3 regions of the Streptomyces sp. NPDC051822 genome follow, and region 1 is predicted to be linked to each of the others. Evidence: riboswitches for the same ligand, from Rfam matches in the RefSeq annotation. Region 1 holds a riboswitch; each other region holds the start of a gene.

Region 1 (2,255 bases):
GGGGCCGGTCGCCGAGTCGAACAGGACCTCGGGACTGCCGGAGGGCTCCACCGGCTCCGTCGCCACCGAGGACGCCGCGAAGAAGAGCGCGAAGAAGGTCACGCCTTCCGCCCCCGTCACGCCTTCCGCTCCCGTCACGCCCGTCTCGCCGACGGCGCCCGGTTCCACCGCGCCGACCACCCCGGTGAGCCCGTCCGCGCCGGCCGACCCGAGCGCGCCGACCACTCCGGTCGCGCCCGATTCCTCCGTCAAGCCCGGTACGCCGGTCACGCCCGGCGCGCCGACGGATGACGTGTCGTCGGCCACGCCGGGAACCGGGAAGCACCGGGGCGATGCGGCACCGGAGGAAGTCGCCAAGTCGGACACTTCATCCGAAACGGGTCGACATGCCTCATCTGTCAACGAGCTGACCGAAAAGCCCGTCGCCGCGACTCCGGTTGGCGACGCGAAGGATTCGGACGCAACGGACACTCAGGGCACTTCGGACGCGTACACCGTCCAGCCCGGCGACAGCCTGTCCGACATCGCGCGGCAGAACGAACTCGCCGGAGGCTGGACCGCCCTCTATGACGCCAACCGCCAGACGGTGGGCCTCGATCCGGACCTCATCCTCCCTGGTCAGAGCCTCGACCTGACGGACGGTTCGGCCGCGAAGGCCGAGTGATTCGGGGGCGTATGTCCGGTTCTGGGCAAGTGAGACATGGGTCTCTTCGCCCCAACTGGCGTGTCCTGCCCGTGACCTCCGCCCCCGTCACCTCTCACCTGCGTAAACGCCCCCCACCGGAGGGCAAGTAGGGGCGATATTTCCGCAATACGCCTCTTTGAACTTTCGGTGGGTCTGTGTCTACGGTCTTAACCGCTCGCCACCGCGGGCCCCGTCGACCGAAACGCCGAATCCTGCCGTCGGCCGATGGGAACAGTCGTCGCGCAAGCGCCGAAGGCAGGAGTGGGGGACCCAAGGTAAGTGCCGGTCCCGGCCGTTGAGAAAGACGGCCGATGACCGGCTTGGGGTGAAGCCGCGTGCTAGGACACGCGGCCGGGCAACTTTCCGGCCCGAACCCGACAGCTCACCTCACAGGCGTCGGTGAGGAGAATTTCCATGCTGTTTTCCGGTAAGGGCAAACACCGCCGCCCCTCCAAGGCCACCCAGGTCGCCACGCTCGTCGGCGTCACCGGTGTCGCCGTCGCCGCCCCGCTGATGACCGCGGGCACCGCCTCGGCCGCCACGGCCTCCGAGTGGGACCGCGTCGCCCAGTGCGAGTCCGGCGGCAACTGGTCCATCAACACCGGCAACGGCTACTACGGCGGCCTGCAGTTCTCCGCCTCCACCTGGGCCGCGTACGGCGGCACCGCCTACGCCTCGACCGCCAACCAGGCGTCGAAGTCCCAGCAGATCACCATCGCCGAGAAGGTCCTCGCGGGCCAGGGCAAGGGTGCCTGGCCGAGCTGTGGCGTGGGCCTCTCCAACGCCCCCTACGGCGGCGGCACCGCCGAGCAGAGCCCCGCCCCGGTGCGGCCGGCCGAGCGCCCCACCCGCAGCGAGCCGCGCCAGGCCGCCAAGAAGGTCGTGCCGCAGCAGGCCGCCAAGAAGGTCACGCCGCAGCAGACCGCCAAGAAGACCGTCACCACCCCGACCGGCAAGAAGGTCAAGAAGGGTGACGGCGAGTACAAGGTCACGGCCGGCGACACCCTCAGCACCATCGCCCAGAAGCAGGGCGTCGACGGTGGCTGGGCCGAGCTCTTCGACCTGAACAAGGACGTCGTCGAGAACGCCGACCTGATCTACCCGGGCCAGCAGCTCCACCTGAGCTGAACCCGGCGGTTCGCGTGAGTCCGGCGGCTCACGCGATCCCCACGACCCTCCCGCGGTGACCACCCCGGTCCGGCGCGCCTCTCCCCCCGTGCGCGCCGGACCGGGGTTCCGCCGTTCCCGGCCCGGCCGTTTCGCGGTCCTTCTCTTTCTTCGCGGTCCTTCTCTCTTCCGGATCGGTCCGTTTTCGCGTCCGGCCGTGTCCGTCGAGGGTTACCGTCCAGTAGATCTGGGGCCCTTCGTCCCGACATGCGTGCCCTTGGGTCCTTTTTCGTCCCAGGGGGCGGGCGCCCGGCTGGCCGGAGCCTCCGAGCCGGTTAGGCTCTTGTCGCAAGGCCGAGCGACCCTGCACCGGCCATGCGTCACATCCAGCGTCACATCCCAAAAAGGAGATGCTCGTGCCGTCCATCGACGTCGTCGTAGCCCGGGAAATCCTGGACTCCCG
Region 2 (2,255 bases), on a different contig from region 1:
GACGGCCTCCCGCTCGGCTACTTCGGCGCGAGCACGGGGGCGGCCGCCGCGCTGTGGGCGGCGGGCGACCCCGGGTCGCCCGTGGCCGCCGTCGTCTCACGCGGTGGCCGGCCTGACCTCGCGGGCGACCGGCTCGCCGGGGTGCGGGCGCCCACGCTCCTCGTCGTGGGAGGCAGGGACGCCCTGGTCCTGGACCTCAACCGGCGGGCCGGCTCCCGGCTGCGCTGCGAGCACCGGCTGGCCGTCGTGGAGGGCGCCACCCACCTCTTCGAGGAACCGGGCGCCCTCGAGGAGGTGGCGGAGCTCGCCACCTCCTGGTTCACCGGGCACTTCAGGGATCAGTAGGCGCCGTTGACGTTGTCGATGGAGCCGTAGCGGTCGGCCGCGTAGTTGCAGGCGGCGGTGATGTTGGCGACCGGGTCGTACAGGTCCGTGGACGTGCCCGGCACGTGGTAGGCGTCGAAGGTCGGCTGGATCACCTGGAGCAGCCCCTTCGAGGGGGTGCCCTTGGCCGCGTTGGAGTCCCAGTTGTTGATGGCCTGCGGGTTGCCGGACGACTCGCGCATGACGTTGCGGAGGATTCCGTCGTAGGAACCGGGGATGCCGTGCCGGGCCATGATGTCCAGCGACTCCCGGATCCAGCCGTCGAGGTTGTTCGCGTACTGGGTGGCGGCGACCGGGGCGGCCTGGACGGGAGCGGCGGCGGGAGCGGCCGCGGCGGAGGCGCCCGTGCCGGCGGCGGCCGGGGCGGCAGCCCTGCGCTCGGAGCGGCTCGCCCGATCGGCCGTACCGGCCTTCTTCGTCTTGGTGGGGGTGGCCTTCGCCTTGGCAGGGGCGGCCTTCGCGGAATCCCGACCGATCGTCAGTTCAAGACCCGGGTGAATAAGTGACGGATTGTCACCCACCGTGCTCCTGTTGGTCCTGTAAAGGCTCTTCCAGCCGCCCTGAATTCCCTTCTTCTGGGCGATCAGGGAAAGCGAGTCACCGCTGACGACGGTGTAGGTACGTGCTGCGGCGGGCGCCTTGGGCGCTGCCGCCGGGGCGAGCGCCGCGGCGGGAGCGACGGCGGACCTGCTGATCTCCGGGGCTCCGGAAACGGGCGCGGCGCCGGCCGCGGCGGGGGCGATCAGCGGGAGGGCGAGAGCGGCCCCACCCGTGCCGACCAGGGCGAGTCCCCGGGAGACGGGGTGGCGTCGGGGGCGGCGGTGCTTACCGTGTGCGGGCATGACGGATTTCCTCTCCGGCGCCTTCGGGGTGAGCTGTCGGGTTCGGACTGGAGGTGTCCGGCCGCGCGCACGCGGCTTCACCCCGAGCCGCTCCGGAGGTCCGGACCGGCGTTTTCGTGGGTCCCCCGCTCCTGCCGTCGGGTGAAAAGGGAGGTGTCACGAGCGGTGGCAGGATTCGGCGATCCGCTCGAATGGAGGTGACCGTAGGCCAGTAATGCGACAGAGAACAAGGGGAGTGGAAGTCGGAACCCGATAAATGGATCACGGAATTCACGGAATTCAAGATCGGGGCCGTCTCGGGCCGGTCGAACTTCCTTGTCCGGTACGGCCTGCGGGCACCCGCGGCGCCGCTGCCTTTCCGGGAACGTGAGTCGCATCACCAGGCGTTCAATGTCCGAATATGCGCCGTAATTCTGTTTATGGGGAAGTGGGCGATAAGAGCACTGTCGTCCGAGTGGGCACTCAAGGGCAAAAGTCGCAAAGCCGACATTCCTTGTGAAGGATGGAGAAACCCGACCGAGGAGCCCCCGGATGCCGCCTGCCGTCCCCCTGCTCGACCCCGACACCCTCGACCGCGAGGCCGCCGCCCTCTACGAGAGCGCGACCTGGCAGCGGATCGTCACGGTCTTGACCACCGGGGAACCGCTCCCTGCGCCCCCCGACGAACCCGCGACGGCAACGGAGAGCTGGCGCGACCTGCTCACCGTGCCGGTGGACCGGCTCGTCGCCGACGCGCTCCTGGCGCTGCCGCCGCCCCCTCCCGCCGAGCGCCGCCTCCCCGGCCGGCTCGGAGCCGTACTGCCCGACCGGCTGCACGCCTGGCGTCGGGTCGGCCGGTCCGAGCTGCGCCCCTCGGTCCACCTCGGCTACGCCCGCCTCGTCCTGACGGAGTGGGGCTGGCAGAACGCCCCGTACAGGCTGCGGGACGCCCGCGGGGCCCGGTGCGTCTGCGGCGCGCTCCTCGCCGCTCACCGTCTCGGCTACGGCAGCGCGACGACGATGAACGAGTCGGCGGCCTGGATCATGGCC
Region 3 (2,255 bases), on a different contig from region 1:
GGAGGCGAGCCAGCGGCCGATGACGGTCTCGGACTCGCCGCCCTCGTTGCCTTCGGCCCAGGCGGAGTAGACGTCGGCGGAGTCGACGAAGTTGCCGCCGGCGGCGGCGTAGGCGTCGAGGACGGCGAAGGACTGCGCCTCGTCGGCGGTCCACCCGAAGACGTTGCCGCCCAGGGCGAGGGGGAAGACGTGGAGGTCCGAGCTGCCCAGCGGGCGGAGAGAGGTCATGAGTCGGTCAACTCTCTCCGCCGCCGGAGCTATTCCGCGACGTGAACCGGTCAGACCGTGAGGCCCTTGGAGCGGAGCCAGGACGCCGGGTCGATGCCGTCGCCGCCGGGCGTGTGGACCTCCATGTGGAGGTGGGCGCCGGAGACGTTGCCGGTGGCGCCGACGCGGCCGATCGTCTCGCCGGTGCCCACGGTCTGGCCGACGCCGACCGTCATGGACGACAGGTGGCAGTACCAGACCTCGGTGCCGTCCTCCAGCTCCAGGACGATCCGGTAGCCGTAGGAGCCGGACCAGCCGGCCGACTTCACGGTGGCGCCGTGGACCGCCTTGAGCGGGGTGCCGGTGGGGGCGGCGAAGTCGAGGCCCGTGTGGTAGCCGGAGGACCACATCGAGCCGGACTGCATGTAGGTGGCGGTGAGGGAGTACGAGGAGAGCGGCATCGAGTAGCTCGCGGCGAGCTGGGCGAGGCGCTCGGCCTCGGTCTTCGCCCGGGCTTCCGCCTCCGCCTTCGCCTTGGCCTCCGCTTCGGCCTTGGCCTTGGCCTCCGCCTCGGCCTCCGCGGCCGCCTTCTCCGCGGCGTCGGCCTTGGCCGCGGCCTCCGCGGCGGCCTTCTCGGCAGCCGCCTTCTCCGCCGCGGCCATGTCGGCGGCGTCGGCGGAGGCCTGCTGCTGCTCGGCCTGCTGGAGGATGCGGGCGCGCAGGGCCTCGCCCGCGTCGGCGGTGCCGGCGGTGAGGGCGGTGGCCTCGGCCTGCCCTGCCGTGGCGCCCTGCTCGGTGTCGGGCGTGGTGTACGTGGCGGCGGTGAGCGGGTTCGGGTTGGAGCCCGCCGCGCTCGCGGTCTCCATCTCCGCGTCCGAGTCGGGAAGGAGGTCGCCGACGCCGGGGAGGTCGTGGGCGTCCGGCAGGCCGAGGTCCGGGAGGTCCGGGAGCGATATGGCGACCGGCGGCTTGTCCTGCGCGGTGGCGAGGCCGCCCGCGCCGACGGCCGCGATGACGCCGACGCCGAGGACGGTGGAGGAGCGTGCGAAGTTGGAGCGCTGCTTGACGACCCGGTGCCGGCCGCCGGAGCGGCTCTGGGCGCGGAGGGACTCCTCGCTGGGGTTCCACTCGGTGTCCGGGGCGGCGGCGGGACCCGCACCACCACCGAAGGCATCGAAGGGGGCTTCGGGTACGGGAGTGTTGGACGCCACTAGGGCGCGCTCCTTTCCTTCCTTCTCGCCTACCGGGTTAGCTGACGGGTTCGGAGCAGGAAGGTCTCCTACGGGCACGTTCGCACAGGTGCGACGGGCCCGATTCACCCCAAGTAGTGGTTCCCCGGTTCCTTTTCAGGATTCGGCGCGTGCGCACGGTGCCGCCTCTTGCGACGGCTGGGACGACCGCACTGCGTTATCGAACGTTAATAGACAGGGGGTCCCTATTCCAAGCCGTTCCTCTTGATCATTCATTGAATTGGGGGAGAATAGCCCGAGTTGACCCCCCTTCAACAACGGCCACGCAAACCGCCGCGACCTGACGTTGAGTCAATTGTTATCGCAGGGACACCTGTCGACTACGGCCCGTGACGGGATCCGTTCGGCGGCACCACCGGCATCGTCCGGCGCCGCTCCGGCTGCCCCGCCGCGGGGCGGCTCAGCGCGAGGAGCGCCATGTCGTCCGTGGACCCGCCGCCCGTGTGCAGCCGTACGTCGTCCACGAGCGCGTCGAGCAGTTCCTCGGGCCCCGGGAAGATCCGGCCGGCGAGGCGCTCCCCCGGGTCGTAGAAGACACCCGCCGCGTTCCGCGCCTCCGAGAGGCCGTCGGTGTAGAAGAGCAGCGTCGCGCCCGGCGGGTACGGCCGCCCCTCGGCCCGGTCCGGCCACGTCGCCAGATCGCCCATGCCGAGGGGCAGCGCCGACTCGGTCGGTTCGAGCGTGTCCAGGCGCCCGTCGGCGTACAGCATCAGCGGGGGCGGGTGCCCGCGGTTGACGACCCTTACGAAACCGTCGAAGGTGCCGTTCCCGTCGCCGCGCGGGATCTCGGCAAGGACG

The links. A riboswitch is a leader RNA that binds a small molecule or an ion and turns the genes downstream of it on or off. The one in region 1 is predicted to bind cyclic di-AMP.
Region 2: linked by a shared signal. The riboswitch ahead of ACIA8N_RS27820 (LysM peptidoglycan-binding domain-containing protein) and the one ahead of ACIA8N_RS25420 (transglycosylase family protein) in region 1 are both predicted to bind cyclic di-AMP.
Region 3: linked by a shared signal. The riboswitch ahead of ACIA8N_RS17440 (M23 family metallopeptidase) and the one ahead of ACIA8N_RS25420 (transglycosylase family protein) in region 1 are both predicted to bind cyclic di-AMP.

Annotation. Positions count from the first base shown of each region.
Region 1 covers NZ_JBITBZ010000009.1:59,447-61,701, reverse strand. Annotated here, with positions in the region: gene ACIA8N_RS25425 (transglycosylase family protein) at 1-664, shown strand, start outside; cyclic di-AMP (ydaO/yuaA leader) riboswitch at 923-1,096, shown strand; gene ACIA8N_RS25420 (transglycosylase family protein) at 1,100-1,813, shown strand; gene eno (phosphopyruvate hydratase) at 2,203-2,255, shown strand, end outside.
Region 2 covers NZ_JBITBZ010000010.1:226,986-229,240, forward strand. Annotated here, with positions in the region: gene ACIA8N_RS27815 (phosphoribosyltransferase family protein) at 1-345, shown strand, start outside; gene ACIA8N_RS27820 (LysM peptidoglycan-binding domain-containing protein) at 339-1,226, opposite strand; cyclic di-AMP (ydaO/yuaA leader) riboswitch at 1,232-1,417, opposite strand; gene ACIA8N_RS27825 (hypothetical protein) at 1,758-2,255, shown strand, end outside.
Region 3 covers NZ_JBITBZ010000005.1:21,689-23,943, forward strand. Annotated here, with positions in the region: gene ACIA8N_RS17435 (aldo/keto reductase) at 1-228, opposite strand, end outside; gene ACIA8N_RS17440 (M23 family metallopeptidase) at 279-1,418, opposite strand; cyclic di-AMP (ydaO/yuaA leader) riboswitch at 1,430-1,576, opposite strand; gene ACIA8N_RS17445 (PP2C family protein-serine/threonine phosphatase) at 1,778-2,255, opposite strand, start outside.